DNA from 3 places in the Neobacillus sp. NPDC093182 genome. Region 2 is predicted to be linked to each of the others. Evidence: riboswitches for the same ligand, from Rfam matches in the RefSeq annotation. Region 2 holds a riboswitch; each other region holds the start of a gene.

Evidence for each region. A riboswitch is a leader RNA that binds a small molecule or an ion and turns the genes downstream of it on or off. The one in region 2 is predicted to bind S-adenosylmethionine.
Region 1: linked by a shared signal. The riboswitch ahead of ACIQAA_RS11915 (methionine biosynthesis PLP-dependent protein) and the one ahead of metK (methionine adenosyltransferase) in region 2 are both predicted to bind S-adenosylmethionine.
Region 3: linked by a shared signal. The riboswitch ahead of ACIQAA_RS11525 (methionine ABC transporter ATP-binding protein) and the one ahead of metK (methionine adenosyltransferase) in region 2 are both predicted to bind S-adenosylmethionine.

What each region holds. Positions count from the first base shown of each region.
Region 1 covers NZ_JBIVOI010000005.1:233,192-238,796, reverse strand. The annotation lists gene ACIQAA_RS11925 (amylo-alpha-1,6-glucosidase) at 1-534, opposite strand, end outside; gene ACIQAA_RS11920 (alpha-mannosidase) at 616-3,057, opposite strand; SAM riboswitch class I at 3,555-3,674, shown strand; gene ACIQAA_RS11915 (methionine biosynthesis PLP-dependent protein) at 3,756-4,871, shown strand; gene metC (cystathionine beta-lyase) at 4,871-5,605, shown strand, end outside.
Region 2 covers NZ_JBIVOI010000001.1:842,156-847,760, forward strand. The annotation lists gene asnB (asparagine synthase (glutamine-hydrolyzing)) at 1-285, opposite strand, end outside; gene metK (methionine adenosyltransferase) at 494-1,693, opposite strand; SAM riboswitch class I at 1,896-2,034, opposite strand; gene pckA (phosphoenolpyruvate carboxykinase (ATP)) at 2,252-3,838, shown strand; gene ACIQAA_RS04400 (DUF2584 domain-containing protein) at 3,878-4,120, opposite strand; gene ACIQAA_RS04405 (alpha/beta hydrolase family protein) at 4,162-4,953, opposite strand; gene ACIQAA_RS04410 (ABC transporter substrate-binding protein) at 5,078-5,605, shown strand, end outside.
Region 3 covers NZ_JBIVOI010000005.1:161,936-167,540, forward strand. The annotation lists gene ACIQAA_RS11500 (YusG family protein) at 1-97, shown strand, start outside; gene ACIQAA_RS11505 (toprim domain-containing protein) at 230-586, shown strand; gene ACIQAA_RS11510 (thioredoxin family protein) at 590-898, shown strand; gene ACIQAA_RS11515 (SCP2 sterol-binding domain-containing protein) at 1,035-1,394, shown strand; gene ACIQAA_RS11520 (O-acetylhomoserine aminocarboxypropyltransferase/cysteine synthase family protein) at 1,414-2,730, shown strand; SAM riboswitch class I at 2,857-2,965, shown strand; gene ACIQAA_RS11525 (methionine ABC transporter ATP-binding protein) at 3,128-4,153, shown strand; gene ACIQAA_RS11530 (methionine ABC transporter permease) at 4,146-4,817, shown strand; gene ACIQAA_RS11535 (MetQ/NlpA family ABC transporter substrate-binding protein) at 4,831-5,605, shown strand, end outside.

The DNA.
Region 1 (5,605 bases), on a different contig from region 2:
TGCAAATAAATCCGCCCAGTCCATCGCTTCGTGGACTTCTAGTAAGCCACATTCATTTGAATCTTGGTAGCGTAACCAAAGCAATGCTTTTTCTAAATTCCCCCACCATTTTTGTAAAAATTCCTTGTCATTCGTTTCCATATAGTATGAGTAATGGCCAATAATATACCAAAGGTTACCATCCACACAGCCTGCATGAATCGAATCCTCAACAGCTTGTCCTTTGACACTCTCATCATCGAGCTTCCCGCCATGGGCGATTAACGCAGGATCTGCTACATTTGGAAAACCAACATTATGAGGGATTTTCCCTAATTCACTTTGAAATCGTCCCAAAGTTTCCAATGAACTGCGATGAATGCTTGGACCCATATCATCCTGACATACAAGAAGACCTAGTCCACAAATCATACTATCCCTTGCCCAAACCTGTTGATAGGCTGTACTTGAGCCGAGCAGTCCGAGCTCCCCGCCATTTTTCAGTAGTATTTTTTCAGCTTTTTCTCTGCCTAATTCTACTATATTTTCTACCATATCAGTCTCTCCCAACTGGACTTTAGTTACATATTTCATTTCCTTGCTTTTAAATCTATTAATCTAACAGAGATTCGTTCTTCATACAGTCACCAAGGATTTCTCAACATCTTCGATTAAGTTCGTTTCCTTGATTGGCTCCTCGGGATTTTTCGGGATGGATAACGTTTTAATTTCAGATGGTCCAAATTGCAGTTCAATCTTCCTACCCCAATTCTTCAAATCCACGTTGACTACTGTTTCTTGGTTATGGGCTTCATAAAGACGAATAATCAAATCATCATGATTTTCAGCCTTTTTTAAAGCAGAAAGAATAATATTGGGCTGGTCAATCTCAATAAATGAATCTTCTTGAGCTAAAGAACCTTTATGATAGGTTTCCACAATGATCTGCGGCTTTTGATTCAGTTCTAATGCATGCTTAACCGTTTCGGCTTCTTGCCAGCTATTTTCATGTGGCAGCAATTGATAGGTAAAAGTTTGAATCCCTTGATCAATAATCGGATAATCCTCGTCCGGATCTGGTACGAATGGAGCATGATGGGCATAAATCGGGCTTCTTAGAACCGTTAAATTGATACTATTTCCACTTACATCGACACCATATTTGCCGTCATTAAGAAGACTTAAACCATATATATCTTTCCTTTGTTTGCTAATCGTGCCTGTTACATCAATCCAATTTTGCATTGGCTTTTCATCTCCGTTTGCCTCGCGCGAAGCATGCCCAAATGGAATCTCAGAAGTTGCATGCCGTTGATTAAAGCTTACTGGAAACTTGAGTTTTAACGTTTGGTAACTTTCTTGCCAATTTACTTTCACTTTCACTTCAATCTTATTTAACTGTTTGTACATGATAAAATCCTGGACAATCGTGGATGATTGAAACTTAGACGTAACCCGAATAACCCCTTTTACTGGACCTTCTTCCAGCTTTTTAATCCGGATTGGCTTGAAGACTCCGGCGATTTCATCAAAGCGAAGTTTCCCATGTCCCCATGAATCGGAAGAATCATTCATGACATAAGGGATAGCCGCATTACTCTTGAACACTTCGATTTCCTTCTCTTTGTCGAATAAACTGCTGATTCCACCAGTTTCTTTATCAATTACTAGCTTGAAGCGGTCGTTTTCCATTTCGTGATCGGTTACTTTTACAGATTCAAACTCTTTTGTCGGCTTAACCGCACGAAGTTTATACGTGCTATATCCTAATGGTGGAAGTTCAGCCACAAAGGCAACTCTTTTTCGATTCGGTACTTTCGCAACAGAATCAATGATTTGGTAAGGCACTTCATTTCCATTAATATCTTCAATAATAAATTCTTGTGGCAATAAATAATTCACAAAAAGCCCATACTCAATTTCAACATTTACCTTTACCGGCCATGAATGAGGATTAAAGATGACCATTGGCTTCATGTCTTTTTCTTCTTCGATATCAATATTCCAACTTAACGATTGGAGGGCGTAATTCATATTTCGTGTTGCAATACTGATCGACTCGCCAAATAAATCTCTAGCATCATCATATGCTTCTGAAATGCTTGTCCCCGCTAAAATATCGTGGAACTGGTTAAATAAGATTCCCTTCCAAGCCTGATTCATGTCTTCTGGATACGGTTGATCTGTCGTCCAGTTGGCAACCGAGGAGAACTTCTCAGCCATTAAAGTGAGATTTTCAGAATATCGATTTAGCTTTTTTACTTCGGAATGAACAGAATAACAACCAATCGCATGATGGTGCAGATCGTCATGGACAACCGGAAGAGTATCCTTAAAACTCTCTACATGGTCAAAAAATTCATTCGGTGAACTAAACATAAGATTGGTATCTTCCATCGATTGGTTTAATTTTTCAATAATCTCGATATTTTCCTTTGTCGGCCCGCCGCCATGATTACCAACACCATAGAAGCACATTAGATGATTGAAAGAATGCTTAAGTTCATTTTTACAATGCATGATGTGATTTTCTAGATGGTCAAAGGTGCAATATTCAAAGGGAATGCGAAACGCTTTTACCCGAGAACCATCTTTGGATTCCCATAAAAACAACCTGCCCGGCAGCCCTTTTTCCTCTGGACCAGGTCTCATAAATACATAAGAATCCATGCCGGATTTCTTTAAAATTTGTGGCAGCATTCCATTATGACCAAAGCTGTCAACATTGTAACCAACAGTGGCGGTGACCCCAAACTTTTCTTTAAAATAGTTCTGGCCGATCAGCCCTTGTCGGACAAATGATTCACCACTTGGAATATTACAATCCGGCTGAATCCACCAGCCGCCACAAATAATCCATCTGCCTTCTTGAATTCTTTGATTGATTTCTTGAAACATTTTTGAATCGTTTTTTTCTATCCATTCATAATACGCAGCAGAACTTGAAGTAAAAATAAAATTCTCATATTCTGTTAGACGATCGAGTGCTGAACGAAATGTCGCCTTCACTTCTTGAAAACCTTCCTGCCAGCGCCAAAGCCATACGGGGTCGAGATGTGCATTTCCGATCATAAACATGTTTTTCACAGGTATTTTCCTCCAATTCTAATTTCCATCTTCTCAATGGTAAAATATAAATAATCACTCCTCTTAATTAGAATGCAAAAAAGATCGTTGCCAAACGAGTTTGAAACCGCCTTCACAAACAAAAAAAAAATAGACTTACCTTATTTTTTTGATTCATTATAACATTCTACTTTAACTTTGTGTATCCATTAAACTAAGTTTATGATAAAAGATATATCTTCCTTGGTGCGGCTGCATTCGTCGTTAAGTACTTAAAAGACGGAGAGATTATTTTTAAAAGGTTAGGTAAGGCAAGAATATCAATTAATATTTTATTATTACTGCTCTAAAAACTCAGCATCACACTGATGTTACAAATGTCTTGCTAGCAACCATCGATTCGTAAAAATAATTTAAAAGTTTTCTTGTATAAATAGATTTCCTTTAAATATTAATTGACACTTCTGCTTTAGTGTAGTAAATTTTATAAAAAGTCTAAATATTATACTTTCTTATCAAGAGAGGCTGAGGGAATGGCCCTATGAAGTCTCAGCAACCTTCAATGACATTTTTTATCATTGAAAAGGTGCTAAGTCCATCAAGTTATTAGGTAACTTGTGAGATAAGAAGAATGACCTATGCGAATGTGCATCCAAAAGTCTTCTTCTTATAGAAGACTTTTTTTGTTTATATAAAGGAGGATACGGATCATGGTTTATAAGATTGATACAAAGTTAGCTCAAATTGGTAATAGAAGTGATACGGTGACAGGCACCGTCAATCCTCCTGTTTATTTTTCAACAGCTTACCGTCACGAGGGAATCGGGCAATCAACGGGATTTGATTACTCACGGACAGGTAATCCTACCCGTCAGCTCCTTGAAAAGGCGATTGCCGATCTTGAAGGCGCAGATCAGGGGTTCGCTTGCAGTTCGGGGATGGCAGCGATTTTTACAATCCTTTCTCTTTTCGAGTCTGGGGACGAATGGATTGTTAGTGAGGACTTGTACGGAGGAACGTATCGTTTACTAGAAAAGGGATTTAAAAAATGGGGCTTGAAGACTCAATATGTTAATACGTGTAGTCCTGAAGAGATTGAAAGAAGGATTACCCCTCAAACCAAGGCGATTTTTCTTGAGACTCCGACCAATCCGCTTATGCAGCAGTCAGATATAGCAGCTGTGTCAAAAATTGCGAAAAGGCACGGAATTATTCTGATTGTTGATAATACGTTCTATACACCGCTTCTTCAACAGCCAATCCTGCTGGGTGCGGATATTGTCATTCATAGTGCGACGAAATACTTAGGCGGCCATAATGATGTCCTAGCTGGTCTGGTCGTTGCCAAAGGTAAAGAAATTTGTGAGGCATTGGCTTTTCATCATAATGGAGCCGGTGGAGTCCTAAGTCCTTTTGATTCCTGGTTAGTAATGCGTGGAATGAAAACTTTATCACTAAGAATGCAAAGACATGAAAGCAATGCGAAGGCCATTGTTGAATACCTTTCTAACCATGACGGTATAACAGATGTCCTGTATCCAGGAAATGGAGGAATGGTTTCCTTCCGCTTACAAGATGAAGCTTGGGTGAATCCATTCCTTCAAAGTCTTTCTCTCATTTCATTTGCTGAAAGCCTTGGCGGAACAGAAAGCTTTATTACTTATCCAGCGACACAAACCCACGCTGACATTCCAGAAGAAATTCGAATTCAGTCAGGTGTATGTAACAGACTATTAAGATTCTCTGTAGGACTTGAAGACCCAACAGACATTATTGAAGACCTTGAACAGGCATTAGCGAAATTAAAAGAAGGAGTGATTGGATAATGAGTTCAGAAAATTATAGTTTTGAAACCAAGCTCCTTCATAATCAGCATAAAGTAGATCCAAACACTGGAGCAGTTAGTGTACCGATCCAACATGCATCAACCTTCCATCAATTTGATATAGAAAGTTACGGAAAATACGATTACGCTAGAAGTGGAAACCCCACAAGAGAAGCGCTCGAAGATGTAATTGCGGAATTAGAAGGCGGGACAAGGGGTTTTGCTTTTTCGTCGGGAATGGCTGCTATTTCAACAGCTTTCCTACTTCTTTCATCTGGTGACCATATCGTTATTACCGAAGATGTATATGGCGGTACCTATCGCATGGTCACTCAGGTACTGACTCGGTTCGGGATTGAACATACATTTGTAGATATGACAGACCTAAATCAAGTAAAAGAGGCAATTAAGCCTAACACGAAAGCATTCTATGTAGAAACACCTTCAAATCCACTATTAAAGGTTACAGATATTGAAGCTATTTGCGTTTTGGCTAAAGAGATCAACGCCATTACGTATGTAGATAACACTTTTTTAACTCCTGAGTACCAGAGACCTTTAGAGCTCGGAGCAGATGTTGTTCTCCATAGTGCTACTAAGTTTTTATCAGGACATAGCGATGTCGTTGCCGGTCTAGCTGTTGTAAAGGATGAAGAATTAGGTAAGAGATTGTATTCTTTACAAAATTCCTTTGGTGCTGTACTTGGGCCGCAGGATGCATGGCTAGTGCTTAGG
Region 2 (5,605 bases):
TAAGCCTTCTTTGAGCAATTCTTCACGAAGTTCTAGGTAGTTATATACCTCACCATTAAAGATAATCCAATAGCGCTCATTTTCATACGTTAATGGCTGATGCCCGCATTCAATATCAATAATGCTTAAGCGGCGAAAACCGAATTGAATATGGTCATCATAATAAAAGCCATCATCATCTGGTCCACGATGGGTTATAATATCGTTCATATTTTTGAATTGTTGTTTTTGATCATCACGATAGTTTTGTGCCTTGTCGTGTACACAACCAATAAAACCACACATTATGTACGTCACCTACTCCAATCTAAATATCCAAACTTAAAAAACATACTCTCCTATCCTACCACTATTCATATAAAAATGTCAGTGTGAAAGGTAGGAAAATTCAGGTACAAATAGTTTTCACCTAAACACATTGCCCTAAACTTAGACGACGAAATCAAAAAGAGAGTTACATTAAAAATGCAACTCCCCTGTACATTGGGTTTAATTAAATATTTGCTTGTTGACGTAATGTGTCTGCTTTATCTGTACGCTCCCAAGGAAGGTCAACATCTGTACGGCCGAAATGACCATATGCTGCAGTTTGTTTATAGATTGGGCGACGAAGATTTAACATGTTAATGATTCCAGCTGGGCGAAGGTCAAAGTTTTTACTAACTAGATTGACTAAAACTTCTTCGCTTACTTTTCCAGTCCCAAATGTGTCAATGGAAATGGAAACAGGTCTTGCAACACCAATTGCATAGGCAAGCTGCACTTCAACCTTATCTGCAAGTCCTGCTGCTACAATATTCTTCGCAACATAACGAGCTGCATAGGCTGCAGAACGGTCAACTTTTGTAGGATCTTTACCAGAGAATGCGCCGCCGCCGTGACGAGCATATCCGCCATACGTATCAACAATAATTTTACGTCCAGTTAGACCAGCATCCCCTTGAGGTCCACCGATAACAAAACGACCTGTAGGATTAATGAAATACTTTGTATTTTCATCAATTAGTTCTTTCGGAACAACTGGATTAATAACATACTCTTTTACATTACGTTGGATTTGCTCTAACGTAATTTCGGGATGGTGCTGTGTTGAAATAACAATCGTATCAATACGGACAGGTTTGTCGTTCTCATCGTATTCTACCGTTACTTGTGTCTTTCCATCCGGACGCAGGTAAGGAAGAATTTCCTCTTTACGAACCTCAGTTAAACGACGTGCAAGCTTGTGAGCTAATGAAATTGGTAGAGGCATTAGTTCTTTCGTTTCGTTACATGCAAACCCAAACATTAAACCTTGGTCTCCTGCCCCAATAGCTTCAATTTCTTCATCAGACATTTGCCCTTCACGTGCTTCAAGTGCCTGATCGACCCCCATCGCAATGTCTGGAGACTGCTCACCTATAGAGGTAATAACACCACATGTTTCGGAATCAAAGCCATACTTAGCACGATTGTACCCAATTCCTTTAATTGTTTCACGAACGATCTTTGGAATATCAACGTAAGTAGATGTAGTGATTTCACCTGCCACTAAGACTAATCCAGTTGTAACGGACGTTTCAGCAGCAACCCGAGCATTTGCATCCTTTGCTAAAATCGCATCTAGAATCGAATCAGAAATTTGGTCACAGATTTTATCTGGATGACCTTCCGTAACTGACTCAGAAGTGAACAAACGACGTTTTGTTGACATCTGATTTCCTCCTATATTATGAGATAAATCAAGGTTCATATGAAGGTTACAGGTATACTTCTAGAACCACTGAAATTGATACGGTACTCATTCCCTTAGTATGAAATAAACAAAGGATTTTTATTAGCAGCTCTTTTGATAAAAGGTCTTATACAAAACAAAAAACCTTACCACATGAGGAAAGGTTGTTCCGGTCCTTTCACTCTTATCGTTCAAGGTCAAAACCTTGCGTCAGATTAGCACCTTCGCACTTGAGAAAATGATAACTACGTAATCATCTTCTCATAAAGCAGGTTGCTGGGTTTCATAGGGCCTGTCCCTCCACCAGCTCAGGATAAGAGAGTATCCGTTCAAATTAGTATCATACTTGAACCTCTCGAACATTGTCAATGAATTTGCTAGCAAATTAAGGATAATTATATGAAATTTTTCCATTTTAAATTTATACTTAATAATACAACCCAAATTCACCAATTAGTATAGACTATTCGATTAAATGTGTTATACTTTTTATGAATATATCGAATATTAAAAACTTGAAAAGGAAGGTTCGTTCTGATGAATTCAGTACATGTCCCAAATGAATTAAACCAATTGCTGGAAGACAGTCATGTGCATATTCAAATGTCTGTTCCTCAATTAGTGGAAAAAATACTATCTAGAAATGAAGGAAAACTAACCTCAACTGGTGCGATCAGTGTATCAACAGGTAAATATACTGGAAGATCTCCTCAAGACAAATTTATTGTAATGGAAGAATCCATTAAGGATAAAATTGATTGGGGTAATTTAAATCAGCCCATTTCAGAAGAAGTTTTTAATAACCTCTATCAAAAAGTTTTAGAATACTTAAAAGAAAAAAATGAAATCTTTGTTTTTAAAGGATTTGCAGGGGCTGATAAAAAGACCCAATTGCCGATTCAAATTGTGAATGAATTTGCTTGGCATAATCTATTCGCCCATCAACTATTTATTCGTCCTAGTGAAGAAGAATTGCTGACACATAAACCTGGTTTCACGGTCATTTCTGCTCCAAACTTTAAAGCAAATCCTGTAGTAGATGGAACAAAGTCTGAAACCTTTATTATTATCTCATTCGAAAAACGAACGATATTAATCGGCGGAACAGAATATGCTGGCGAAATGAAAAAGTCGATTTTTTCAATCATGAACTACCTATTACCTGAAAATAATATTTTCTCTATGCACTGCTCTGCTAATATAGGTGTGGAAGGTGATGTTGCTCTGTTCTTCGGTCTTTCTGGGACAGGTAAAACCACTTTATCAGCAGACCCCAAACGCCGTTTAATTGGTGATGATGAACATGGCTGGTCTTCTAATGGCGTTTTTAATATTGAAGGCGGATGCTATGCAAAAACAATTAATCTTTCCAGGGAAAAAGAACCGCAAATTTTTGATGCCATCCATTTTGGTTCTGTATTAGAAAATGTTGTTCTCAATCCCGATACAAGAATTGCAGATTATGACGATGCAACTCTAACTGAAAATACAAGGGCTGCTTATCCGATGCACGCCATTGAAAATATAGTTGAACCGAGCATTGCGGGTCACCCGAATACCATTGTCTTTTTAACCGCCGATGCATTTGGGGTATTGCCTCCAATCTCGAAGTTAACAAAAGAGCAGGCAATGTATCATTTCTTGAGTGGTTATACATCCAAGTTAGCCGGAACCGAGCGTGGTGTTACATCTCCAGAAGCGACCTTCTCCACCTGCTTTGGCGCACCATTCCTGCCTTTACCTGCAACACGTTATGCAGAAATGCTTGGTGAAAAGATTCTTGAGCATAATGCAAATGTCTTTCTTGTTAATACTGGCTGGACTGGCGGAGAATACGGAGTGGGGAGCCGCATGAAGTTATCCTATACACGAGCAATGATTCAGGCTGCACTTGAAGGGGAACTAAACAATGTCGAAACAGTAAAAGACGATATTTTTGGACTAAATATTCCACTCCATATTGCAGGTGTACCTGATGAGGTTCTTCAACCAAGCAAAACTTGGGATGACCCACAAGCCTATGAGAAGAAAGCAAAAGATTTAGCGGCTAAATTCCGTGAAAACTTTAAAAAATTCACCAGAGTTGATTCAGAAATTGAAGAAAAAGGCGGACCAATTGCCTAAATAGAGAAAGCCCTTATCGTATTTCGATAAGGGCCTTTACTAATTTGTAGAATTTAGTGAAATTAATTGGTAAGTTAACCAAGTGCGGTTTTCTTGCCATTCTACTTTTTTAATGACAGCTGTCCCGTTCGTGTCGCTTTCAATGGTTTTTCTCACGTCAATGGGAATATCAATCGGATAAAGTCGATAGCCTTCTTTTTCTAAAACAAAACGATTTTCTTCGATTCTTGTTTCTCTGCCTTTTGTTACGATCATCGTATTTAACTCAAGAGGCATACCCATATGTACCCAACTCCTCTGTGATTGGACTTACTTTTATTTTATCATCTTTTGATTTGACATTTCATCCACTTCGTTAAATCTTTCACGATTTTTCTGTTTACTACGGGAGGAAAGTAATGGGTAAACTCATCAAAGTACCAGCACTCCACCGGCTTATTTAACATCTTGAGTCTTCTTTCTAGTCTGTAGGCATGCTCTACCGATACATTCTGATCATTTACTCCATGAATGATTAAAACAGGTGCTAAAAGCTTTTCGAGCTCATAAAGGGGAGTTCGCTCTTTATATCGTTCAGGATATTTTCCAGGTGTACCGCCAATCACCCTTTTCATCATTTTCCGCAAATCTTTTCTTTCTTCGTAGGTTAAAAACATATCACTTACCCCGCCCCAAGTAACAATGGAAGCTGCCTCTTGGTATTGGAGTGCGGTCATCAATGCCATTACACCACCTCGCGAAAAACCAAAAACATGGATAAACCCTACATTAGGAAACGACTTTAAAAGCTCAAATCCGGCAAAAGCATCCTCCCTGTCCTCTCCAGCAAAATCCTCATTCCCCTCCCCGCCTTGATTTCCCCGATAGTAGGGGGCAAATACAATAAATCCTTCAGAGGCAAATTGAGCAATTCTTGCAGGTCTTACCTTACCAACATTCTTAATACCGCCCCGTAAATATAAAAAGCCGTCATAGTTTCCTTTTATTTTCGGTTCCGCAAGTAATCCTTTTACTCTCAATCCATTTGAAAGATACGTAATCTCCCTTAATTCCACATTGGGATTGGGTGAAGGAAAACGATAAACTTCAATGATTTTTCCATTCTGTTTGTTCACTACATTTCACCTTTCCATTAATCCGTAAAAATTTATGTAAGTAGGCATTCACACATTTACTTCTCTTTCATACGATATGTTAGGTCAACAGCCCAGATTTTTATTGTAATAAGGAGGGTTTGGTATGAAAAAATGGTTAAAAATTAGCTTTTCTTCACTTCTTATTTTAATTCTCATGTTCTCACTAGCCGCTTGTAACAATACAGACAAAACCGATTCAGAGAAAATAGAAAAGGTTCGGTTGGTTGAAGTGACTCGTTCTATCTTCTATGCACCTGAATATGTTGCCATCGCAAAAGGATTTTTCGAAGAAGAGGGCCTGGAAGTTGAATTGTCTACAGCCTTTGGCGGCGATAAAACCATGACAACACTGTTATCTAATGGTGCTGATATTGCATTGGTAGGCTCTGAGACATCTATTTATGTTTACGCTCAAGGCTCCAATGATCCGGTTATTAATTTTGCACAACTCACACAGACCGATGGCACCTTCCTAGTCTCACGAGAGAAAATTGATAATTTCTCATGGGATATGTTAAAAGGATCAACATTTTTAGGTCAGCGTACTGGCGGTATGCCGCAAATGGTTGGGGAGTTCGTTCTTAAGAAACATGGTATTAATCCTCATCAAGATTTAAATCTCATTCAAAAC
Region 3 (5,605 bases), on a different contig from region 2:
ATTTGAGGTAGAACAACGAAAGATTTTTCAAAATGTAACAGTTACGGAACAGCCAGACGCAAAATATACGGATTGTGATGATGGTGGATGGTGTTAGGGAATATTGTGTAAGCAAACACCTATTATCAAAAAGACAATCGTGGTATAGTGAACATATTCACACGTTATTAAATTTATTGAATATGTTAACATCAAACAAATAAATTCTCTTTCGTATAGGTGATGAATGATGAATGACACGTATGGTGATAAAGTTCTGATTGTCGAAGGAAAATCAGATAAGAAAAAGGTTAAAAGTATCCTGAAGGAACCAATGGAGATTGTCTGCACAAATGGTACAATCAGTATGTCTAAATTGGATGAATTAATTGATACCCTCGAAGATAAAGAGGTCTATATCCTTGTTGATGCAGATGATGCAGGTGAGAAACTTCGCAAACAACTGAAAAGGGAATTCCCACAAGCGGAACATATTTATATAGATAAGATGTACCGTGAAGTTGCCACTGCACCAGTGTACCATCTTGCAACAGTCCTTTTAGGTGCAAATATCGATGTTCATACTCAATTTTTAGAAATGGGTTAACAAATGAACGATTGGAACCTAGATGAGGTATCATCATTCTTTAATAGTCATTCATCCGGACTCATTTACTTCTATACGCCTTTATGCGGTACTTGCCAGGTAGCATCCAGAATGCTCCAAGTCATAGAAAATATGGTTGATGTGAAAATAGGGAAAATGAATCTGAATTTTTATCCTGAGCTGGCAGAAAAATTTCAAATTGAAAGTGTTCCCTGCCTGCTTTTTATAAAGGATGGAGAACTGGTTGAGATGATTTATGCATTCAACTCTGTTCCTTTCTTATATGAAAAAATTAAACAATTATTACGATAAAACAGATGCCGATTGATGCGTCTGTTTTTTTTTTATTTCTCATCAAAAGCAGAAATTTGTCGGTAAAATTATAAAGGAATTCTACTTAACTGACTTGAATATATAACAGAATGGAGTGGAATCGGAGTGATGGAAAATGGAAGAAATGATACAGATTTTCCTTGCTGCTATCAAGAACAACGGTCACGTTCTCAAGTTGATTGAAAAATTGGAAGGTCTAACAATAAAGCTGGTTTGCGAAGGTCAAGAGGACTTCCTCATGTTTCATCGTGGCGAGGTTATTTTCCTTGTTGATTCTACCGACAGGGCTGTCACGTGCGATATAAGTGGTCAACGGGATTCCATTTATAGTCTGCTTGAAGGAAAAGAAAAATTAAGAAATCTTATTAACAACGGACAGCTAAAAGTTAAAGCTCCATTTCGTACCATTTTACTTATCGAATCAATCTTTTATTTAACCAAGTCAGAGGAACGGTATAGAAAATTTATTTCATAATAATTGAGGAGTGTTTAGTATGGGGGAAAATCATAAAAAATATCGTTTTGAAACGTTGAGTGTTCATGGAGGGTTAGCACCAGATCCAGTAACAGGAGCAAGAGCAGTACCAATCTACCAAAATAATGCCTATCAATTTAAGAATACCGAACATGCGGCAAATCTTTTCGCCTTGAAAGAGACCGGATACATATATACTCGAATCCACAACCCGACAACAACCGTTTTTGAAGAAAGAGTTGCCTTGTTAGAAGGCGGCGTTGGAGCCCTTGCAGTAGCAAGTGGAATGGCTGCGATTACCCTGGCAATATTAAATATTGCAGAAGCTGGTGATGAGATTGTTTCAGCTTCAACATTATATGGGGGTACCTACAATTTATTTGCCGTTACACTCCCGAAATATGGGATTAAAGTTAAGTTTGTAGATCCCGAAGATCCAGAAAATTTCCGTGCGGCTATCAATGAAAAAACAAAAGCGGTGTTTGCCGAAACGATTGGGAATCCGTCTTTAAGAATCCTTGATATTGACAAAGTTGCGGATATCGCCCACGCGGCAGGAGTTCCATTAATTATTGATAATACATTTGCTACACCGTACCTTTGCAGACCAATAGAATATGGTGCTGATATTGTTATTCATTCAGCAACGAAATGGCTTTTAGGGAATGGTACAACAACGGGAGGAATTATTGTAGACGGTGGTAGGTTCGACTGGAATTCACCTAAATTCCCAGGTTTTACAACTCCAGATCCAAGCTATCATGACCTTGTTTATGCTGAAGCATTAGGTGCTGCTGCCTATATTATTAAAGCGCGCGTACAACTTTTACGTGATTTAGGACCTTCTTTAAGTCCACAAAACGCTTTTCAGTTTACACTTGGACTAGAAACACTTCATGTTCGAATGAAGGAGCATGTAGCCAATACGAAGGAAGTAGTTGAGTACTTAGTCAAGCATCCTGCTGTTGAGTGGGTATCCTATCCTGGTCACGCTTCTCATCCTGATTATGAATTGGCAAGCAAGTATTTGCCTAAAGGTGCCGGGTCGATGATCGTTTTTGGAATCAAAGGCGGCAGAGAAGCCGGAGCAAAATTAATTGACTCCATTAAACTTTTCGCCCATGTAGCGAATGTTGGCGATGCGAAAAGCTTAATTATTCACCCTGCCAGCACTACTCATCAGCAGCTTGATACAGAAGGACTGAAGGCAGCTGGAGTTTCTGAGGATTTAATTCGACTCTCCATTGGTATTGAAAATGTAGAGGATTTAATTGAAGACCTAGAAGCAGCGATTGAGACCGCCACAGGTGTCGCTTCTTTAAAAGCAAAAGCCTAAAAAAGTTTATTCAAAATTTGAAGAAAATTTCGTTGACATCACTTTTTATCCATGTTACGATAATTTTCGTACTAAAATAATTTCTTTAATCAATGAACGTACTAATTGAATATAGATTGCTTTTAACTCTTATCAAGAGTGGTGGAGGGATGTGCCCGATGAAGCCCGGCAACCGTCAATATTATTATTGAAATGGTGCCAATTCACACAAAGCGGATGCTTTGGAAGATGGGAGAAAGGTCCTTATTTATGATGCCTTTCTGCCTATGCAGAAAGGCTTTTTAATTTTTCTACTATAGAATGTTTTTCTGGAATCAATCAAACCCTATATTTAAGCAGTCCGCTCTAATTGAAATTGTTGCAACTACACATTTTATTGGATAAAGAAGGTGATGGAATGATTTCTATAAAAGATGTCCGAAAGGTTTTCCCTTCTAAACAGGGGCAGCTGAAGGCAGTTGATGATGTTAATTTAGAAATACAAGAAGGGGAAATTTTCGGGGTAATCGGTTATAGTGGTGCGGGGAAAAGTACCTTAATTCGAATGCTTAATGGACTAGAGCTCCCGACAGAAGGATCTGTTACCGTTGCTGGCCGTGTTATTTCAAAAATTAAGGGCAGTGAGCTTCGGAAAGCACGCCAGGAAATAAGTATGATATTTCAGCATTTCAATTTGCTTTGGTCAAGAACGGTTAGCGAGAATATCTCGTTTCCTTTGGAGATAGCTGGCGTGGGTGGTTCTGAAAGACAAAGAAGAGTAAATGAATTGATTAAATTAGTGGGTCTTGAAGGAAGAGAAAATGCTTACCCGTCCCAGCTTAGCGGCGGTCAAAAACAACGTGTTGGAATTGCGCGGGCACTGGCCAACAATCCCAAAGTACTGCTTTGCGATGAAGCAACTTCAGCCCTAGACCCACAAACTACCGATTCTATTTTGGATTTGTTAGTTGATATCAATAAAAGGCTGGGATTAACAATTGTCCTGATCACTCATGAAATGCATGTCATCCGTAAAATCTGTCATCGGGTAGCGGTTATGGAAAGTGGCAGAATTGTGGAGCTTGGACAGGTGTTAGATGTGTTTAAAAACCCGCAGCAGAAGATTACGAAGCGTTTTGTTCAACAGGTTACCGAGCCAGAAGAAACAAAAGAAACGGCTGAGCATTTGTTAGAGCACTGTAAGACTGGACGGGTGGTACAATTAACGTTTATTGGTGAAGCAGCAGAGCAGCCAATTATTACGAATTTAATTCGAAATAATAATGTCACTGTTAATATCCTGCAGGGAAAGATCTCGCAGACTCAAAGCGGATCCTATGGATCGCTGTTTATTCATCTAGACGGTAATGACACGGAAGTCGATAAAGCAGTAGACTACATTCGTTCTCAACAGGTGGGAGTGGAGGTGGTTACGAATGAATGAGGAACGTTACTTTCAGGATATTGATTGGGAAGAAATGTGGGAGGCTACACTTCAAACCTTATATATGACAGGGATTTCTGTAGTCGCAACATTTATTTTAGGTATTTTACTTGGTATGCTGCTTTTCTTAACCTCAAAAGGGAACATTTGGGAGAACCGGCCAGTAAACATCGTAATCAGTGCAATTGTTAATATATTTCGCTCCATTCCCTTTATTATCTTAATTGTATTATTAATACCATTTACTATGTTCCTTGTTAAAAGCATGATCGGTGAAAATGCGGCTCTTCCAGCATTAATCATAGGTGCTGCGCCATTTTATGCAAGAATGGTTGAAATTGGTCTTAGGGAAATAGATAAAGGTGTAATTGAAGCAGCTAAGTCCATGGGGGCTACAACGAGCACGATTATCTGGAAGGTGTTACTTCCTGAATCAATGCCAGCCTTAGTATCAGGCATTACAGTTACCGCGATTGCGCTTGTAGGTTATACGGCCATGGCAGGAGTCATCGGTGCGGGAGGATTAGGAAACCTTGCATATCTAGAAGGGTTCCAGCGAAATCAGAATGATGTAACATTAATCGCGACTATCATTATTTTGATCATTGTGTTTGTAATTCAGTTTATCGGTGATATTATCACTTCAAAATTAGATAAAAGATAAAGGAGAGGGCAACATGAAAAAATTATTCAGTTTCGTTTTAGCATTATCATTCGTATTATTATTAGCAGCATGCGGTACTTCCGAAGAGAAGTCAACAGGTGGAGATGAAAAAGCAGAAACAACGGAATTAGTGGTAGGGGCATCTAATGTTCCTCACGCAGAAATCTTAGAAGAAGCTAGTGCGCTTTTAGAAGAAAAAGGTATCGAATTAAAGATTGAAACTTTCCAAGATTATGTATTACCAAACAAGGCATTGGATTCTAAAGAACTTGATGCAAACTATTTCCAGCACATTCCATATTTAACAGCTCAAATTAAAGAAAATGGTTATGACTTTGTAAACGCTGGCGGTATCCACATTGAGCCAATCGGAGTTTACTCTAAAAAATACAAAGATTTAAATGATTTACCTGATGGTGCACAATTAATTATGAGTAACTCTGTAGCCGACCATGGACGTCTTCTTTCCCTTCTTGAGGCAGAGGGATTAATTAAATTAAAAGAGGGCATTGATAAAACAACCGCAACAACGGAAGATGTTGTAGAAAATACAAAAAACCTTAAGTTTGATACAAATTATGAAGCAGCATTATTACCACAAATCTACAACAATGGTGAAGGAGACGCCGTACTAATCAACTCAAACTATGCGATTGACGCTGGTCTTAATCCATTAGAAGATTCCATTGCAATTGAAAATAGTGAGTCACCATATGTTAACGTAATCGCAGTTCGTAAAGGTGATGAAAACAAAGAAGCGATCAAAACATTGGTGGAAGTGCTGCGTT